DNA from 2 places in the Streptomyces sp. CA-278952 genome. Region 1 is predicted to be linked to the other one. Evidence: riboswitches for the same ligand, from Rfam matches in the RefSeq annotation. Region 1 holds a riboswitch; the other holds the start of a gene.

Region 1 (10,075 bases):
GACCGCCGAGGGTCTTGTGCGTGGTGGTGGTGACGACATGGGCGTGCGGCACCGGGTTGGGGTGCAGACCGGCCGCGACCAGGCCCGCGAAGTGCGCCATGTCGACCATCAGGTAGGCGCCGACCTCGTCCGCGATGCGGCGGAAGGCGGCGAAGTCCAGCTGGCGCGGGTAGGCGGACCAGCCGGCCACGATGAGCTTCGGCTGGGACTCCTTGGCGAGGCGCTCGACCTCCTCCATGTCCACGGTGCCGCTCTCGTCGACGTGGTACGGGACCACGTTGTAGAGCTTGCCGGAGAAGTTGATCTTCATGCCGTGGGTCAGGTGACCGCCGTGGGCCAGGTTCAGGCCCATGATCGTGTCGCCCGGCTTCAGCAGCGCGAACATCGCGGCGGCGTTCGCCTGGGCGCCGGAGTGCGGCTGCACGTTCGCGGCCTCGGCACCGAACAGGGCCTTGATCCGGTCGATCGCGATCTGCTCGACGACGTCGACGTGCTCACAGCCGCCGTAGTAGCGGCGGCCCGGGTAGCCCTCGGCGTACTTGTTGGTGAGGACGGAGCCCTGTGCCTCCATGACGGCGACCGGAGCGAAGTTCTCCGAGGCGATCATTTCGAGGGTGGACTGCTGACGGTGGAGCTCGGCGTCGACGGCGGCGGCGACGTCCGGGTCCAGCTCGTGGAGGGAGGAGTTCAGAAGCGACATCAGGGGGTCCCTTAAGGTCTCAGTTGCCGGAGAACGCGGTGTACTCGTCGGCGGAGAGCAGGTCGGCCGGCTCCTCCGCGACGCGCACCTTGAACAGCCAGCCGCCCTCGAAGGGAGCGGAGTTCACCAGCGAGGGGTCGTCCACGACGTCCTGGTTGGCCGCCGTCACCTCACCGGTCACCGGCGAGTACAGATCGCTGACGGACTTGGTCGACTCCAGTTCGCCGCAGGTCTCGCCCGCGGTCACCGTGTCGCCGACCTCCGGGAGCTGGGCGAAGACGACGTCACCGAGCGCGTTGGCCGCGTACTCCGTGATGCCGATGGTGGCCACGCCGTCCTCGAGGGCCGACAGCCACTCGTGCTCCTTGCTGTACCGCAGCTGCTGGGGGTTGCTCATGACCTGAATTCTCCTGTACGCGGGGGAGTGCTGATGAACGGTGGTCTTACGGTGTGAGACGGAGGTACGTCACTTCCGTGACGTCTGCGCGCGGCCGGAAGGGCCCGGGAGTCCCGGTCCTTCCGGGAGATCACTTCTGGCGCTTGTAGAACGGCAGCGCGACGACCTCGTACGGCTCGTGCGTGCCCCGGATGTCCACGCCCACGCCCTCGGTGCCCGGGGCGGCGAAGGCCGCGTCCACGTACGCCATGGCGATCGGCTTGCCCAGGGTCGGGGACGGGGCGCCGGAGGTGACCTCGCCGATCACCTTGCCGTCGGCCACGACCGGGAAACCGGCGCGCGGGACCCGGCGGCCCTCGGCGATCAGGCCCACCAGCTTGCGCGGCGGGGCGGTCTCGGCGCGCTCGGCGGCGGCGGTCAGGGCCTCGCGCCCGACGAAGTCGCCCTCCTTCTCGAACTTCACGACCCGGCCCAGGCCCGCGTCGAACGGGGTGAGCGCGGTCGTCAGCTCGTGCCCGTACAGCGGCATGCCCGCCTCCAGGCGCAGCGTGTCCCGGCAGGAGAGCCCGCAGGGGATCAGGCCGTGCGGGGAGCCGGCCTCGGTCAGCGCCCGCCACAGCTGCTCGGCGTGCTCGGGCGCGACGAAGAGTTCAAAGCCGTCCTCGCCGGTGTAGCCGGTACGGGCGATGAGCGCCGGGACCCCGGCGACCGTGCCCGGCAGGCCCGCGTAGTACTTCAGCCCGTCCAGGTCGGCGTCGGTGACGGCCTTCATGATGGCGGGCGATTCCGGACCCTGGACCGCGAGCAGCGCGTACGCGTCCCGGTCGTCGCGCACCTCGGCGTCGAAGCCCCCGGCCCGGGCGGTCAGCGCGTCGAGCACGATCTGCGCGTTGCCCGCGTTGGCGACGACCATGTATTCGGCCTCGCCCAGGCGGTAGACGATCAGGTCGTCCACGATCCCGCCGTCCTCCTGGACGATCATCGTGTAGCGGGCCCGGCCGTTGCCGACGGTGGCGATGTTGCCCACCAGCGCGTAGCTCAGGAAGGCAGCGGCCTCGGGCCCGGTGACGGTGATCTCGCCCATGTGCGACAGGTCGAAGAGACCGGCCCGGGTGCGCACGGCGTTGTGCTCGTCGCGCTCACTGGCGTACCGCAGGGGCATGTCCCAGCCCGCGAAGTCGGTCATGGTGGCGCCGAGCGAGCGGTGCGATGCGTCGAGGGCGGTAAGACGGGGGGCAGTGCTCATGGAACGGCTCCAGGGCATGACGACGTCAGGACGAATCCTCCCCATCTGTCATCGGAACCTGAGAGGTTCGCCGATAGCCCCCGACGGGGTATGCCCCTGGAGGGCGCCCCGGATCAGGGGGCTCGGCTTGCACCTTGGGTGGAGCCGCGGAACGGCTCGCTTTTCAGATCTGCCTCATCCACGCGGTACGGGGCCTGAGAGATTCAAGGGAGGATCTTGCTCCTTCGGCGCCCGGCTCACACTGTGGCCGGAACTCTCCCGCGCGGATTCGAACGGCCGGTATGCAGTTGGCGGGGTCATCATCGCATGCATTGCGGGAGAGTGGGGGGGTCCGGCCCCCGCGCAGGTGAAGACGGCGACGACAGGCCGCGGGCCGCTTGTGCCGCATTGCCTTTTCTTTACACTTCAGGGGCAGGCGTGGGGGACACGACGGCAGGGGGATGGGCGATGACGTTGCAGCGGTCGGCACCGACCGCGGGGGTCGCGCACGGCGCGATGCCCGCACAGCCCGGAGCTCCCGCGCGGGAGCTGCTGACGCAGGGCGCGCCGGTGGTACGCGACCTGCGCGGGCGCACCGCCTGCGGCCCGTACAGCCTCGACCTCACCGCCGGTGACGTCGTCGTGGTCTCCGGACTCCCCGGCAGCGGGAAGTCGACCCTCATCCGGCGGGCCGCGCAGGGCCGCGCGATCGACTCCCAGAACACCCGCGACAGCTGGGCCGCCGCCCTGCCCCGCTTACTGCCCTACGCCCTCTACCGCCCCCTGGTCCGCGCCGCGCACTACCTCGGCCTCTGGAGCGCCCTGCGCTCCGGTGAATCCGTCGTCGTGCACGACTGCGGCACCCAGACCTGGGTACGCCGCTGGCTCGCCCGGCACGCCGTGAGCCGGGGCCGCACCCTCCATCTGGTCCTGCTCGACGTGACGCCCGAGGTGGCGCGGCAGGGGCAGCGCGAGCGTGGGCGCGGCGTCTCCGGCTACGCCTTCGCCCGCCACCGGCACGCGGTCGCCCGGCTGCTCCGCGACACCGAACAGGGGCTGCTGCCCGCCGGCTGCACCTCCGCGGTGCTGCTGGACCGCGAGGCCGCAGGAGCGCTCGACCGGATCTCCTTCACGGCCGCCGCGGCCTCCACCGCCCGCTGACGGTTAAGGTGCTGGCCGGAGCAGAGGCCGCCGGGCGCGGCCGAGGCGGTGGAGAGAGGGCACAGAGGCAGTGGACATTCCGGCACCCGCACCGGCACACCCCCAGCAGGGGTGGCCCGCCAACGAGCTCGAAGAGGTGCTGACGGCCTCGCTCGGCGTCCCCGACGCGGGCGGCCGCCTCGTCGAGGTGCTCGGCCGCAGCTCCGTCTGGGTGCCGCTGCCGAACGGCGGCACCCCCGCCAGCGCGGACCTCGACCTGCCGATGATGGAGATCGACGGCGCGGCCTTCGTCCCCGTCTTCAGCTCCGAGGCCCAGTTCCTCAGCTGCGTCGGCGGCCACATGTCCTTCACCGTCGCGCCCGCCCGCGACTTCGCCCGGGGCCTGCCCCCCCAGGTCGGCATCGCCGTGAATCCGGGCGGCGCGGTCGGCATACCGCTTCCGCCGCCCGCCGTCGCCGAGCTCTGCCGGGCCGGCCGCACCGCCCTGGACGGGCCCGCCACCGGCGGCCGGGTCCGGCTGTTCGAGCCGGACTGGCAGCACGACCCGGTCGACTTCCTCACCGCGGTGTCCGAGGAGTTCGAGGCCACCGGAGTGGTGAGCACCGCACGCCGGGCGCTGGCCAGCATCGAGGGCGGCGACCCCGTCCTCTTCGTCGGCGTCGAGTTCGCCACCTGGGACGGCGCGGGACAGAGCGCGCCCATGGACGCCATCGGCCGCGCGCTCGGCCGGGTCCAGGTGCCCTGGCCGGTCAACCTGGTCCTTCTCGACGTGGCGGAGGACCTCGTCGGCGACTGGATGCGGGAGAAGGTGCGCCCGTTCTACCGGCGCGAGGGCCACTGACCCACCGCCGTGAGGACCGCTGACGGCAGAGGGACCCGGCACCGCCGGACCAGGGCGTCAAGTCGGTGCCGGAATCGGCGCATAAGCTGGTTTGATGGCGTGGTCGATCCCGTGCGCCCGGGAGCGGTGGCGCGAACGCGACGGATCGACACGCGACGGATCGACGAGGGGCGGAACCCAGGGTGAGTGCGTCAGGCACCGCGGCGGCCAGTGGGGCCTTCCCCGATCGGGCGGAGTCGAGTGCCTCGGGGAAGGTCGAGCACCTGCTGCGCCAGGTGACCCCGGGGCGTTACGACGCCTACGAGGCGCTGCTCGCAGCGGTCGCCGAGGGCCGGGTCCGGATGCTCCTCTGGCACGGCACGGCCGGCTCACCGGACGCCCAGTACGGGAACATGGAGATCGACGGCCTGGGCTACGCCCCCTGCGTCACCTCCGCCCAGGAGCTCTCCGCCAGTGGCTGGAACCGGGCCCACGAGCTGGTCACCGGACGCGACATCGCCCGCGCCCTGTTCCCCGACCGCTGGGGCATCTGGCTCAATCCGCACGCCCCCGGCGGCGGCGTCGGCATTCCCTGGCTCGACCTGCGGCGCATCGCCACCGGCCTGGACCGGCTGCCCGCCGGACCGCTCCGGCTCTCCGACCCCGCCATCGAACTCCCGCAGTTCTACGCCCTGCTCACCCAGAACGCCCACCGCACCCCCGCGATCCGCTCCCTGCGCCGCGCCTGGGTGCACCCCGCGGTCGGCGTCCCGTATCTCGCGATCGGCCTGGACCTCTACGACACCGGCCGCGCCTCCGTCGCAGCGGTGCGGGAGATGATGCGGCAGTCGGTCGGCGCGGTCCCCGAGGGGCTGCCCGTCTCCACCGTCGCCCTGTCCGACGAGTACGACCCGGTCGGCATGTGGCTGCGCGCGAACGCCCGCCCCTTCTACGACCGCGAGGCCCACGCCCCCGCCGGTCCGCCGCCCCTCGCCGCCCCCGGATACGGCTACCCGCCCCAGCCCCGCTGACTGCTCCGGGCGGGACCCGGGCTTCCGTCCGAAACATGCGGGGCCCGCGGGGTCCTGGTCACCCTCCGTCGAACACCCCACGATGCCGGGTTTGTTGACCGCCCACGTGAGGATGTCCCGGAACTGGACGGTTTGGTAACTGTCCGGGTCTCGACTAGGTCTCACCGCTATCCGGACTGTTCTCTTGCGGCAGGCACCGTCTGTAGTGTGCGGCCATCAAACCTCACCACATGGCGAACCAGGGGTGGACCCATGCGCATATTCAAGTCCCGGGCTGTCCGGGCGGTCACGACAGCGGTCGCTGTCGCTCTGATCGCCACGGGCTGTTCCAGCGAGCGGGACGAGGGCGGCTCCAAGGGGGGCGAGAAGGACACCTTCGTCTTCGCCGGAGCCGGTGACCCCGGTTCCCTCGACCCGGCCCTCGCGAGCGACGGCGAGACGTTCCGCGTCACCCGCCAGGCCTTCGAGGCGCTCCTGGAGCACGAGCCCGGTGGGAGCAAGCTCATCGGCGGCCTCGCCGAGAAGTGGTCGAGCGACCCGGCCGGCAAGGTCTGGACGTTCAACCTGCGCCAGGGCGTGAAGTTCCACGACGGCGAGGCGTTCAACGCCGCCGCGGTCTGCGCGAACTACGACCACTGGTTCAACTGGAAGGGCACGTACCAGTCCAGCGCGGTCTCCTACTACTGGCAGACCATCATGGGCGGGTTCGCGAAGAACGAGGACGCCGAGGCGCCCAAGCCCAACTACAAGTCCTGCACCGCCAAGGACGACAACACGGCCGTCATCGAGGTGAACGAGCCCTCGGCGAACCTGCCGGGCGGGTTCTCCCTCCAGGCGCTGGCGATCCACTCGCCGAAGGCCATCAAGGAGTACGAGAAGCAGGACGCGAGCGCCAAGGGCGACGCGATCACGTACCCCAAGTACAGCCAGGAGGCCGGCACGGTCGCCGGCACCGGCCCGTACAAGATCACGAAGTGGAACAAGGGCAACAAGGAAGTCTCCCTCACGCGCTTCGACGGCTACTGGGGCGACAAGGCCAAGGTGAAGAACCTGGTCTTCCGCACCATCTCCACCGAGGAGACCCGCCGCCAGGCGCTCCAGGCGGGTGACATCGACGGCTACGACCTGGTCGCGCCGGCCGATGTGACGACGCTGGAGAAGGAGGGTTACGAGGTCCCGACCCGTGACGTCTTCAACATCTTCTACCTCGGCATGAGCCAGTCGGCGAACCCGGCGCTGAAGAAGCCCGAGGTCCGTCAGGCGATCACGCACGCCATCGACCGCGAGAACCTCGTCAACACCCAGCTGCCCGAGGGCGGCAAGGTCGCGACCCAGTTCATGCCCGACACGGTCGCCGGCTACTCGGACAAGGTGAAGACGTACCCGTTCGACACCGCCAAGGCGAAGGACCTCCTCAAGCAGGCCGGTGCGGAGAAGCTCACCATCGACTTCTGCTACCCGACCGAGGTCACCCGCCCGTACATGCCTGCCCCGCAGGACATGTTCGAGCTGATGAAGGCCGACCTGGAGAAGGCCGGCATCACCGTCAAGCCGAAGGCCATGAAGTGGGCCCCGGACTACCTGGACGCCACCGAGGCGGGCTCCTGCGCCCTGCACATGCTCGGCTGGACCGGTGACTTCAACGACGGCTACAACTTCATCGGCACCTGGTTCGCCGGGCCCGACAAGCAGTGGGGCTTCAAGGACCAGAAGGTCTTCGACGCCGTGAACGCCGCCTCCGAGGTCACCGACCCGGCCGCCCGCACCGCGGCGTACCAGAAGGCCAACGAGGCGATCGCGGAGTACGTCCCGGGCGTGCCGATCTCGTCGTCGCCGCCGGCCATCGCGTTCGCCAAGAACGTCAACCCGCCGAAGGTCTCCCCGCTGACGCAGGAGAACTTCGCCGAGGTCTCCTTCAAGTAATCGCACACCAGCGGGTCCGCCCGGCCACAGCAACCAGGTGGCCGGGCGGACCCGCATCGACGCACGTGAGAAAGGGGCATGCGGGGTGCTGCGACTCGTCGTCAGAAGACTTCTCCAGCTCATTCCCACCCTGCTCGGCCTGTCGGTCCTGCTGTTCCTCTGGCTGAACCGACTGCCCGGCGGACCCGCCTCAGCGATCCTGGGCGAGCGGGCCACCGAAGCCGAAGTAGCGAGAATCAACAGGGCACTCGGGCTCGACGAGCCGGTCCACGTCCAGTACTGGCGGTTCCTCAAGCGCATCTTCGAGCTCGATCTCGGAACCTCCACCCAGACCGGCCAGCCGGTGTGGGACGAATTCACCCTGCGCTTCCCGGCCACCGTGGAGCTCAGCGTCGCCGCGATCCTGATCGCCGTGGTCGTGGGCATCCCGATGGGCTACCTGGCGGCCAAGCACCGCGGTGGCTGGCTGGACGTAGCCTCCGTCTCCGGATCGCTGCTCGGCATCTGCATCCCGGTCTTCTTCCTGGCCATGCTGCTGCGCGGGATCTTCTCCGTGGAGCTGGGCTGGTTCCCGAGCCAGGGCCGGCTCGACACCGGCATCAACGCCACCGACGTCACCGGATTCGCGGTCCTCGACGGCCTGTTGACGGGCGAGTTCGACGCCAGCTGGGACGCGATCATGCACTTGGTCCTGCCCTCCGTCGCCCTCGCCTCGATCCCGCTCGCCGTCATCGTCCGGATGACCCGCGCCAGCGTCCTGGAGGTACTCGGCGAGGACTACATCCGCACCGCCGAGTCCAAGGGCCTCGACAAGAGGACCGTCCGCGGGCGCCACGTACTGCGCAACGCCCTGCTGCCCGTGATCACCGCGGTCGGCCTGCTGACCGGCAGCCTGCTCTCCGGTGCGGTGCTCACCGAGTCCGTCTTCGACTTCGGCGGCATCGGCTCCTTCATCCGTACCGCGATCGACGGCCGCGACTACCCGGTCCTCGTCGGGTTCATTCTCTTCATCGCGATGGTGTACGTGCTGATCAACCTGCTGGTCGACCTCGCGTACAGCATCATCGACCCGAGAGTGCGGGTGCACTGACGTGACGATCCTGACCAACAAAGCAGACAAGATCGACCGTCTCGCCGAGCTCACCCAGAGCTCCGAGACCGTCACCGGCACCAGCCTGTGGCGCGAGGCGTTCCGCCGGATGCGCTCCAGCAAGATGGCGATCATCGGCGCGGCGATCATCGCCACGTTCGTTCTCGTCGCCGTCGTCGGACCGATGCTGGCCCCGCACGGAGCCACCGCGCAGAACTGGCGCAGCGAGGTCTTCCCCAACCAGGGCAAGTTCATCGGCATGCGCGGCGAGAACTGGTTCGGCCTGGACCACCTGGGCCGCGACATGTTCTCCCGCTGGCTCGTCGGGGCCCGGCAGACGCTGCTCGTCGGTGTCGTCTCCATGCTCATCGGGCTGATCATCGGCGCGCTGGTCGGTGTGGGCTCCGGAGCCGCCGCCACCCTCGGCGGCAAGGTCGGCCAGCGCGTCGACACCGTGATCATGCGTTTCACCGACATCATGCTGTCGCTGCCCTCGCTGCTGCTCGCGGTCTCCATCGCCGCGGTCCTCGGCCAGTCGCTGACCACCGTGATGATCGCCGTGGGTGTCGTCCAGATCCCCATCTTCGCCCGCCTGCTGCGTGGTTCGATGCTGGTCCAGGGCGGCGCGGACTACGTGCTCGCCGCGAAGGCGGTCGGCATCCGGCGCAAGCGGATCGTGCTCACGCAGATCCTGCCGAACTCGCTGAGCCCGGTGATCGTCCAGGCCACGCTGAGTCTGGCCACCGCGATCATCGAGGCCGCGGCCCTCTCCTACCTGGGGCTCGGCAACCCCGACCCGGCCATTCCCGAGTGGGGCGTGATGCTCTCCCAGGCGCAGCGCTTCTTCGACAACGAGCCGATGATGGCCGCCTACCCGGCCGTCGGGATCATCATCACCGCCCTCGGCTTCACCCTGCTCGGCGAGGCCATGCGCGAAGCCCTCGACCCGAAGTTGCGAGGCTGAAGTCCTATGTCACTGCTCTCCGTTGAGGAACTCAGCGTCACCTTCACCGCCCGCGGCCGCAAGGACGCCACGGCCGTGGACGGCGTCTCCTTCGAGGTCGACCAGGGCCAGGTCGTGGGCCTGGTCGGCGAGTCGGGCTGCGGCAAGTCCGTCACCTCCCTCGCCCTGATGGGGCTGCTGCCCCGCAAGGGCGCGCGCGTCGGCGGCCGTGCCGAGTTCGACGGCCAGAACCTGCTGACCATGAACGAGCGCAAGCTGCGCGATCTGCGCGGCAGCCAGCTCGCGATGATCTTCCAGGACCCGCTCTCCTCGCTGAACCCGGTCGTCCCCATCGGGATCCAGGTCACCGAGATCCTCCAGCGCCACCGCGGGCTGAAGGGCGAGAAGGCCCGCAAGGAAGCCGTTTCCCTGCTCGACCGGGTCGGCATCCCCGACCCGGACCGGCGGCTCAAGGAGTACCCGCACCAGCTCTCCGGCGGTATGCGCCAGCGGGCGCTGATCGCCATGGCGGTCGCCTGCGCCCCCCGTCTGCTGATCGCCGACGAGCCGACGACGGCACTCGATGTGACCATCCAGGCGCAGATCCTGGAGCTCCTGAAGGAGCTGGTCGACCAGGAGGGCACCGCCCTGCTGATGATCACGCACGACCTCGGCGTCGTCGCCGGCCTCTGCGACGAGGTCAACGTCCTGTACGCGGGACGGGCGGTGGAATCGGCGGGCCGCCGCGAGCTGTTCGCCCACCCCACCCACCCGTACGCGCACGG
Region 2 (10,075 bases), 4.9 Mb from region 1:
CTCTCGAACGTCGTGGTGGCCGCGCTGATCGTCTTCCTCGGCGACAAACTGGGTGTCGGCGCTCAACTCTCCACCGGTGTGGTGGTCGTGCTGGGCATTCGGATCTTCTCCAACGCCGCCGCGATCCGCCGGCACGTCTTCCGGGCTTGAGGCCGATGAACAACGACGAGAATCCCCGCAGCGAACAGCCCGAGGGCGGCGCGTCCGCCGTCCCCGACGCTCCCGCGCCGCCGCCCGCCACGGAGGTGTCCGGTCGGCAGAGGCTCAAGGCGGGCCTGTGGCCGCCGCGGCTGAGCCGGGCCCAACTGATCGTCGCCGTGCTGCTGTTCGGGCTCGGGCTGGGGCTCGCCATCCAGGTGCGGTCCACCAGCGACGACAGTGCGCTGCGCGGAGCCCGGCAGGAGGACCTGGTCCGTATCCTCGACGAGGTCGACGACCGGACCCAGCGTCTGGAGGACGAGAAGCAGCGCCTGGACGATCAGCGCACCGAGCTGGAGACCAGCTCCGACCAGGCCGAGGAGGCCCGGAAGCAGACGCTGGAGAAGGAACGTCAGCTCGGTATCCTCGCGGGCACCGTGGCGGCGCAGGGTCCCGGCATCACGCTGACGATCACCGACCCCTCGGGGGCGGTCGCGCCCGACATGCTGCTCGACGCCATTCAGGAACTGCGGGCGGCGGGGGCCGAGGCGATCGAGGTCAACGGGGTGCGGGTGGTGGCCAACACCTACTTCTCCGGCGATGCCGGGAACGTCCAGGTGGACGGGGAGAAGATCGAGGCGCCGTACGAGTTCACGGTGATCGGCAAACCGCAGGATCTGGAGCCGGCCCTCAACATTCCCGGCGGTGTGGTCCAGACGCTGGAGAAGGAGCAGGCCACCGTGCTCGTGGCGCGGTCCGACGACATCGTCGTCGGTGCCTTGCGACCGGCGCAGCGGCCTGACTACGCTCGGTCGTCATCCCCGTGAGCCGGGCGGGCGTGGGGGCCGGTGGAGCGGGTCGGGCGGTTGCGGGGGGTCGGCGCACCGGATTGGTGGTGCGTGGTGGAAACTGTCGGGTGGATACGGACGTTGTGAAGATGTCCGGGTCGGCAGGTGTGTTCAATCAGGGTTCGTCCTGCCCCACGGGCGGGTCTATGTCGGTCAAGGGGAATCGCCCGTGAAGTTGTTTGCGAAGTTGTTCGGGAAGAGTGCACGCGAGGACAGCAACAGTGCTGCCCGCCACCGCGCGCCGCGCCATGGTCAGGGCGAGGAGCAGGAGGCGGAGCGTCCGCTCTTCCGCGACGAGGTGTCCGGCGCCCCGGGGGGTGACGGCGTGTCGTCTGTTGACCCTGCCGGTGCCGGACGCATAGGTTTCGGCGCACCATCAGCCTCGAGTACGGGTGGAGGGTTCACCCCGGAGGGCTCGTCGATGCCGGTCTGCACGAGGTGCGGTCACCGCAACGCGGAGACCGGCAGGTTCTGTTCCAACTGCGGCGCGCCGCTGCGGGGCGGTGTTCCCGAGCGTCCCTCGGAGACGACGTCCACCATCTCCATCTCCGGCCTGGAGGCGTACGAGGCGGAGGCGACGGGGCAGACCGCTCTGCCCTCGCTCTCCCCGGAGGCTCAGGCCGCGGTCGACGCGCTGCCCGGAGGCTCGGCGCTGCTGGTCGTGCGGAGGGGCCCGAACTCCGGGAGCCGCTTCCTGCTCGACAGCGACCTGACCACGGCCGGCCGTCACCCGCAGAGCGACATCTTTCTCGATGACGTGACCGTGTCGCGGCGTCATGTGGAGTTCCGCAGGAGCCCGGACGGTAGCTTCACCGTGGGTGATGTCGGCAGCCTCAACGGCACCTACGTCAACCGTGAGCGCATCGATTCGGTCCAGCTGTCCAACGGCGACGAAGTCCAGATCGGAAAGTACCGCCTGGTCTTCTATGCGAGCCCGCGGGGCGTGTGACCAGCCCCCGGACTCCGTCCGGGGGGACCCCGAGGAAGGCCCATGCTGCGAACACCGACAGGCGGTGCCGGACACGGCACCGCCGCCGCGGAAGCGCGCCCGATGAGCATCGGTACGGTGCTCATCCAGCTGCGCGACGAGTTCCCCGAAGTCACCATCTCCAAGATCCGGTTCCTGGAGGCGGAGGGGCTCATCGAGCCGCAGCGCACTCCTTCCGGATACCGGAAGTTCGCCCCGCGTGACGTGGAACGCCTGGCTCAGGTGCTCCGCATGCAACGGGACCACTATCTGCCGCTGAAGGTCATCCGGGAGCACCTGGACGCCCTGGCCCGGGGGGAGCAGCCCGTGCTGCCCTCGCCCGGCGAGCGGCGGGACCTGGCCGACGGGGTGTGGGAGTCCGGCTCCGGGACGGCGACCGCCGCCCGGATCGGACGGGCCGAGCTGCTCGCGGCGGCCGAGGTCGACGAGGACCGGCTGGCCGAGTGGGAGTCCTACGGACTGATCGTCCCCGCCCCCGACGGCGGCTATGACGCCGAGATGGTGACGGTCGCCAAGCTGGTGGGGGACCTGGGGCGTTTCGGCCTGGAACCGCGTCATCTTCGGGCCATGCGGGCCTCCGCCGACCGAGAGGCGGGGCTGGTGGAGCAGCTGGTCGCGCCCTTGCGCCGGCACCGTAATCCGCAGACCAGAGCCCATGCCGAGGCAACCGCGAACGAGCTCGCCGAGCTGTCCGTACGGCTGCACGCGGCACTCGTACAGAGCGCTCTGCGCAGCCGTCTGCACTGACCTCGGCGGAGCCCGACTACCCAAACATGGCGAGCACGTCCTAGGGTTGCTGTGTGAACGAGCTCGACGTTGTCGGTGTCCGGGTGGAAATGCCCTCCAACCAACCGATCGTTCTCCTGCGTGAAGTGGGAGGCGACCGGTACCTCCCCATTTGGATCGGTCCTGGGGAGGCGACCGCGATTGCCTTCGCCCAGCAGGGCATGGCTCCCGCCAGGCCGCTGACCCATGACCTGTTCAAGGATGTGCTCGAGGCCTTGGGCCAGGAGCTCACCGAGGTCCGCATCACGGACCTCCGCGAAGGGGTCTTCTATGCGGAGCTCGTCTTCGCCAGCGGAGTCGAGGTGAGCGCACGGCCCTCCGACGCCATAGCGCTCGCCCTGCGGACCGGCACGCCGATCTACGGCAGTGACGGTGTGCTGGACGATGCGGGCATCGCGATCCCCGACGAGCAGGAGGACGAGGTGGAGAAGTTCCGCGAGTTCCTCGATCAGATCTCTCCGGAGGACTTCGGTACGAACAGTCAGTGACCGTCCCGCAGGGGTGCTGTCAGCGCATCCGACAAGCCTTTCCCGGAAACGAGACACGGGAAACCACCCTCAGGGTGATTATCACTCGGCGTGCCGAGTGTGGCGATCGTTGACGCACCCCGAGTGACTGCCTACCTTCGAGTGGGCAGGTCAAGGACGGAGGTCGGCGTGAGAAGCAGCGGCGACGGTACGGCGGCGGGTGGGCCGTATCCGCAGCACGGCAGTGGAGCCGACCACGCCATCAGGCAGCCGGTTCAACCGGCAGCGGTGGCAGCGGGCGGCGTGGCAGCGGCGAGCGATGCAGGGGACATCGGCTATCGCGGACCGACGGCGTGCGCGGCGGCGGGGATCACCTACCGCCAGTTGGACTACTGGGCCCGTACGGGACTGGTCGAGCCCAGTGTGCGCCCGGCCTACGGGTCGGGGACCCAGCGTCTCTACAGTTTCCGGGACGTGGTTCTCCTCAAGATCGTCAAGCGGTTCCTGGACACCGGGGTCGCTCTGCAGAACATCCGCACCACGGTCCAGCATCTGCGGGCCCGCGGTTTCCAGGATCTTGAGCGCATGACGCTGATGAGCGACGGAGCCACGGTCTACGAGTGCTCCTCGCCCGACGAGGTCGTCAGCCTGCTCCAGGGCGGGCAGGGAGTCTTCGGGATCGCCGTCGGCGTCGTCTGGCGGGACGTGGACGCGGCGCTCTCGCAGCTGCACGGCGAGCGGGTCGACACCGGCGAGACGCTCGTCGGGCACAACCCCGCCGACGAGCTGGCGCGGCGACGCAACCGCGCCGTCTGAGCATCCCCGGAGGCACAGGACGGCGGGCAGCACACGAACAGGACGACGGGACGGTCCGGCACCTCACGGGGCGCCGGACCGTCGCGTTGTCAGTGCCGTAGGGCAGCATCGACGGTGTGAGACCCGCGCCCACCATCCTTCACCTGGACATGGACGCCTTCTACGCGTCGGCGGAGCAGGCGGCCAAGCCGAGCCTGCGCGGCAAAGCGGTCGTGGTGGGCGGCCTCGGACCGCGCGGAGTGGTCGCCACCGCCTCGTACGAGGCCCGGCGCCTGGGCGTGCACTCGGCGATGCCCACCGCGCAGGCCCGGCGGCTCGCGCCGAACGCCGCCTACCTGGTGCCCCGCTTCTCGCTGTACCGGACGGTGAGCGACCAGGTGATGGAGCTCCTGGGGCGGCTGTCGCCCCTGGTGGAGCCGCTCAGCCTGGACGAGGCCTTCGTGGACCTGGAGGCGGGCGGAACGGCCGACGACGCGGCGTCGGCCCGTGCGACGGGTGAAGGGCTGCGGACGGCCATCCGCGCGGTGACCGGCCTCAGCGGATCCGTCGGGCTGGCCGGTTCCAAGATGCTCGCCAAGATCGCCTCCGAGGAGGCCAAGCCCGACGGGCTGCTGCTCATCGAGCCCGGCACCGAGCGTGAGCTGCTCGCCCCCATGTCCGTGCGCATCCTGCCGGGGGTCGGCCCGGCCACCGGCGACCACCTCAGACGCGCGGGGATGACCACCGTCCACGATCTGGCCGAGGCGGGCGAGGCGGAGCTCGTACGGCTGGTCGGAAAGGCGCACGGCCACGGGCTCTACCGGATGGCGCTGGGCCTCGACGACCGGCCGGTGGTCGCCGAGCGGGACGCCAAGTCCGTATCGGTGGAGGACACTTTCGACGTGGACCTGCACGACCGGGTGCGGGTGCGGGCCGAGGTGGAGCGGCTGGCCGTCCGGTGCGTGGAGCGGCTGCGCGCCGCCGACCGGTCGGGGCGCACGGTGGTGCTGAAGGTGCGCCGCTACGACTTCTCCACCCTGACCCGCTCCGAGACGCTCAGAGGCCCCACGGACGACCCCACAGTGGTCCGTGAGGCGGCGGGGCGGCTGCTGGAGTCCGTCGACACCACGGGGGGCGTACGGCTGCTGGGGGTCGGCGTGACGGGGCTGGCCGACTACACGCAGGAGGACCTGTTCGCCCAGGCCGCCGACGCCCGGGAGCTCGCTCAGCGGGCCGAGGAGGAGCACCGGGCGCCGCCCGGGGAGGGCGGCGAGGAGAACGCGCTGACGGAGCCCGAGCCGGACAGCGCGGAGCTGCTCGCCGCGCGGCGCTGGCCCGCCGGTCACGACGTGCACCACGAGGAGCACGGGCACGGCTGGGTGCAGGGGAGCGGCGTGGGCCGGGTCACCGTCCGGTTCGAGGAACCGTGGAGCGCACCCGGCCGGGTGCTGACGTTCCGCATCGACGATCCGCTGCTGCGGCCGGCCGACCCGCTGCCGCTCGTCCGTGACGCGGCCGACTACTCCTCCTGGCCCGCCAGCCTGCCGAAGTCCCGGTCGGGCGCCGGCTCCTCCGAGGGGGGCGGGGAGTCCAGCCCGTAATGGCGGTAGAGCTGCAGTTCCTGCTCGGGCGAGAGGTGCCGGCCGACGCCGAAGTCCGGCGCGCCCTTGATCAACGCGCGGTCGAAGGGGACGCGCAGCGCGTCCTCGACGAATTCGCTGGGCTCCAGAGGGACGAAGGCGTCCCTGCTGAACAGGCCGGTGCGGACGGCCGCCCACTCGGGCACGCCCGTCGCGTCGTCGAGATAGACCTCATCCACCGTTCCGATCTTGGCGCCCTTGCGATCGAATGCCTTGCGGCCGATCAGGCGGCGCGGATCGATATCGGTCTGCACGGTGCCTCCCACTGGTCGCCCCTGCTCAGGGTGGACGCTGTCGCTCCACCGGCACCACACAAGTGCAGATCCGCGGCGTCGGCCACTCGAGAACTCCCGCGCAGTGGCCGCTGGTAGGCTGGCGGTGGCTGCTGACCCCGTGCGGGAGAGTCCTCCGGTGCTGAATCCGGAGGCGCCGAAGGAGCAACTCCTCCCCGGAATCTCTCAGGCCCCCGTACCGCACGGACGAGGTCACTCTGGAAAGCAGGGCGATTCCGTGCGGGCGCAGGCCCAGGCGGACTCGACCCTCACCGACGGTGAAAGTCGGCACGCCCCCCGGGCGGGCCGGTGAAGCTCTCAGGTTGAGATGACAGAGGGGGAGGCCGTTCGGGCACCCGCGCCGTGGTGCCCCTCGCAGGTCGTGACAGACCAGGAGGCCTCCACCATGACCCCCCGTCGCACTCCGCTCTCCCAGCTGGAGCAGGGCATTCCGTTCGAGCAGCGCCACATAGGGCCCGACGCCGGGGCCCAGGCGAAGATGCTCGCCCAGGTCGGCTACGGCTCCCTCGACGAGCTCACCGCCGCCGCGGTGCCCGACGTGATCAAGAGCGCGGAGGCCCTGAACCTTCCCTCGGCGCGCACCGAGGCGGAGGTCCTGGCCGAGCTGCGGTCGCTGGCCGACCGCAACGAGGTGCTGGCCCCGATGATCGGCCTCGGCTACTACGGCACCTTCACGCCGCCCGTCATCCTGCGCAACGTCATGGAGAACCCCGCCTGGTACACGGCCTACACGCCGTACCAGCCGGAGATCTCCCAGGGCCGCCTGGAGGCCCTCCTCAACTTCCAGACGATGGTCGCCGAGCTGACCGGGCTGCCCACCTCCGGCGCCTCGCTCCTCGACGAGGGCACCGCGGCCGCCGAGGCGATGGCCCTCGCCCGGCGCGTCGGCAAGGTCAAGAAGGGCGTCTTCCTGGTCGACGCCGACACCCTGCCGCAGACCGTCGCGGTGATCGAGACCCGCGCCGAGCCCACCGGTGTCGAGGTCGTCGTCGCCGACCTCAGCGACGGCATCCCCGCCGGGATCGCCGAGCGCGGCGTCTTCGGCGTCCTGCTCCAGTACCCGGGCGCTTCCGGTGCCGTGCGCGCCATCGAGCCCGTGATCGAGCAGGCCCACGGGCTCGGCGCGATCGTCACCGTCGCCGCCGACCTGCTGGCCCTCACGCTGCTCACCTCGCCCGGCGCGCTCGGCGCCGACATCGCGGTCGGCACCACCCAGCGCTTCGGCGTCCCGATGGGCTTCGGCGGTCCGCACGCCGGCTTCATGGCGGTCCGCGAGAAGTTCGCCCGCTCCCTGCCCGGCCGCCTCGTCGGCGTCTCCGTCGACGCCGACGGCAACAAGGCCTACCGCCTGGCCCTCCAGACCCGCGAGCAGCACATCCGCCGCGAGAAGGCCACCAGCAACATCTGTACCGCGCAGGTCCTGCTCGCCGTCATGGCCGGGATGTACGCGGTCTACCACGGTCCCGACGGGCTGCGGACGATCGCCCGGCGCACCCACCGCTTCGCCGCGATCCTGGCCGACGGCCTGCGGAGCGCCGGCGTGGACGTCGTGCACGGCGCGTTCTTCGACACCCTGACCGTGCGCGTGCCCGGCAAGGCCGCCGGTATCGTCGCCGACGCCCGGGAGCGCGGGATCAACCTCCGCCTCGTCGACGCCGACCAGGTCTCCCTCGCCTGCGACGAGACCACCACCCGTGCGCAGGTCTCCGCCGTCTGGGCCGCCTTCGGCGCCGAGGGCGACATCGAGGCGCTGGACGCGACGGTCGCCGACGCGCTGCCCGAGGGGCTCCTGCGCTCCGACGAGATCCTGGCCCACCCGGTCTTCCACCAGCACCGCTCCGAGACCGCGATGCTGCGCTACCTCCGCAAGCTCGCCGACCGCGACTACGCGCTGGACCGCGGCATGATCCCGCTCGGCTCCTGCACCATGAAGCTGAACGCGACCGCCGAGATGGAGTCGATCACCTGGCCCGAGTTCGGCGCGCTGCACCCCTTCGCCCCGGCCGACCAGGCGCAGGGTTTCCTCTCCCTCATCCGTGAGCTGGAGGAGCGCCTCGCCGAGGTCACCGGCTACGACGCGGTGTCCCTCCAGCCCAACGCCGGCTCCCAGGGCGAGTTCGCGGGGCTGCTGGCCGTCCGCGCGTACCACCGGGCCAACGGCGACGAGCAGCGCACCGTCTGCCTCATCCCGTCCTCCGCGCACGGCACCAACGCCGCCAGCGCCGTCATGGCGGGCATGAAGGTCGTCGTGGTGAAGACCGCCGACGACGGCGAGGTCGACATCGCGGACCTGCGCGCCAAGATCGAGCAGCACCGCGACGAGCTGGCCGTACTCATGATCACCTACCCGTCCACGCACGGGGTGTTCGAGGAGCACGTCGCCGAGATCTGCGGCGAGGTGCACGACGCGGGCGGCCAGGTCTACGTCGACGGGGCCAACCTCAACGCGCTGGTCGGGCTCGCCAAGCCCGGCAAGTTCGGCGGCGACGTCTCGCACCTGAACCTGCACAAGACCTTCTGCATCCCGCACGGCGGCGGCGGCCCCGGCGTCGGCCCGGTCGGCGTCCGCGCGCACCTCGCCCCGTACCTCCCCAACCACCCCCTCCAGCCCGCCGCGGGCCCGGAGACCGGTGTGGGCCCGATCTCGGCCGCCCCGTGGGGTTCGGCGGGCATTCTGCCGATCTCGTGGGCGTACGTCCGCCTGATGGGCGGCGAGGGGCTCAAGCGGGCCACGCAGGTCGCCGTGCTGGCCGCGAACTACATCGCCAAGCGCCTGGAGCCGCACTTCCCGATCCTGTACAACGGCCCGGCCGGTCTGGTGGCGCACGAGTGCATCGTGGACCTGCGCCCGATCTCCAAGGCGACCGGCGTCTCCATCGACGACGTGGCCAAGCGCCTGATCGACTACGGCTTCCACTCGCCGACCATGTCGTTCCCGGTGGCCGGCACGCTGATGATCGAGCCGACGGAAAGTGAGAACCTCGCGGAGCTCGACCGGTTCTGCGACACCATGATCGCGATCCGCGCCGAGATCGAGAAGGTCGCCTCGGGGGAGTGGAGCCAGGACGACAACCCGCTGAGCAACGCCCCGCACACCGCGGCCGCGCTCGGCGGCGACTGGGACCACGGTTACAGCCGCGAGGAGGCCGTCTTCCCGGCCGGGGTCTCCGCCGCGGACAAGTACTGGCCGCCGGTGCGCCGCATCGACGGCGCCTTCGGCGACCGGAACCTGGTCTGTTCCTGCCCCCCGCTGGACGCGTACGACGACTGAGACAGGCTGCTGCAGGGCGTGCGCCGTGAGCGGTGCACGCCGGACATGCGTCGGGGCCGGTGCGGAGATCTCTCCGGGCCGGCCCCTGTTCGTCGGCCCGTCCTCAGGCGGCCTTCACCACGCGGCCGGTTGCCAGCGGCCGGTGCGGGGCGATGATCTGCCCGTCGGGCAGCAGTTCGCCGGTGTCCTCGAAGAGCAGGACGCCGTTGCACAAGAGGCTCCACCCCTGTTCGGGGTGGTGGGCCGTCAGACGGGCGGCCTCCCGGTCGGGTGAATCGGCGGTGGGGCAGGGTGGCTGGTGCTGGCACATGGATGGGTTCTTTCGCTGCGTCGAGTCGAGTGTCCTGCGGCTGGATGAGGTGCTCATGGCCGCCCCCGTATCAGTCGGTCCGGTCCCAGTGTTGCCCTACGGGGAGGATTCCGCAGGGATTTGGCTGCGGCACCCGTACTCCTCTCATGACGCATCACCCGCGCGGACGGTTCACCGCAACTGCACTGTCCCTTTGGGTGGTTCGGGGTGGCCGGATGGGGCTAGGCCGAGTGGGCAGCACAGCGCCCCCGCAGTGACCCCTGCCCCGCCCGGTGGCCGGGCGGGGCAGGGGTCACTGCGGGGGCGCTGTTGCCGGGTGGCGCCGGTCAGGCCGAACTGAGCAGCGGGCCGGGAGCCACGCGCAGCGAGATGACGGGCAGCAGGTCGGCGACCCGGTGCGGGCGGTGGGCGGTGATGCCCGGCGGGGCCGGCGCCAGGGGTACCAGGACGTCCGTCGGCGCGAGCACCCCGCCGGCGGGATCGGCCTCGGTGTCGCCGTGCAGCCAGAGGGTGAGCATGTACAGCTCCGGGATGGACAG

What was found. A riboswitch is a leader RNA that binds a small molecule or an ion and turns the genes downstream of it on or off. The one in region 1 is predicted to bind glycine.
Region 2: another riboswitch for glycine. It lies ahead of gcvP (aminomethyl-transferring glycine dehydrogenase); the one in region 1 lies ahead of gcvT (glycine cleavage system aminomethyltransferase GcvT).

What each region holds. Positions count from the first base shown of each region.
Region 1 covers NZ_CP112880.1:2,113,356-2,123,430, reverse strand. The annotation lists gene glyA (serine hydroxymethyltransferase) at 1-700, opposite strand, end outside; gene gcvH (glycine cleavage system protein GcvH) at 720-1,097, opposite strand; gene gcvT (glycine cleavage system aminomethyltransferase GcvT) at 1,228-2,343, opposite strand; glycine riboswitch at 2,517-2,614, opposite strand; gene N7925_RS09185 (AAA family ATPase) at 2,791-3,483, shown strand; gene N7925_RS09180 (enhanced serine sensitivity protein SseB) at 3,554-4,324, shown strand; gene N7925_RS09175 (enhanced serine sensitivity protein SseB C-terminal domain-containing protein) at 4,507-5,334, shown strand; gene N7925_RS09170 (ABC transporter substrate-binding protein) at 5,587-7,257, shown strand; gene N7925_RS09165 (ABC transporter permease) at 7,343-8,347, shown strand; gene N7925_RS09160 (ABC transporter permease) at 8,349-9,311, shown strand; gene N7925_RS09155 (ABC transporter ATP-binding protein) at 9,318-10,075, shown strand, end outside.
Region 2 covers NZ_CP112880.1:7,055,274-7,065,348, forward strand. The annotation lists gene N7925_RS31330 (small basic family protein) at 1-150, shown strand, start outside; gene N7925_RS31335 (DUF881 domain-containing protein) at 156-965, shown strand; gene N7925_RS31340 (FHA domain-containing protein) at 1,156-1,935, shown strand; gene ftsR (transcriptional regulator FtsR) at 1,978-2,721, shown strand; gene N7925_RS31350 (bifunctional nuclease family protein) at 2,775-3,248, shown strand; gene N7925_RS31355 (MerR family transcriptional regulator) at 3,417-4,043, shown strand; gene N7925_RS31360 (DNA polymerase IV) at 4,160-5,623, shown strand; gene N7925_RS31365 (PRC-barrel domain-containing protein) at 5,542-5,916, opposite strand; glycine riboswitch at 6,049-6,146, shown strand; gene gcvP (aminomethyl-transferring glycine dehydrogenase) at 6,341-9,226, shown strand; gene N7925_RS31375 (DUF5999 family protein) at 9,330-9,536, opposite strand; gene N7925_RS31380 (hypothetical protein) at 9,863-10,075, opposite strand, start outside.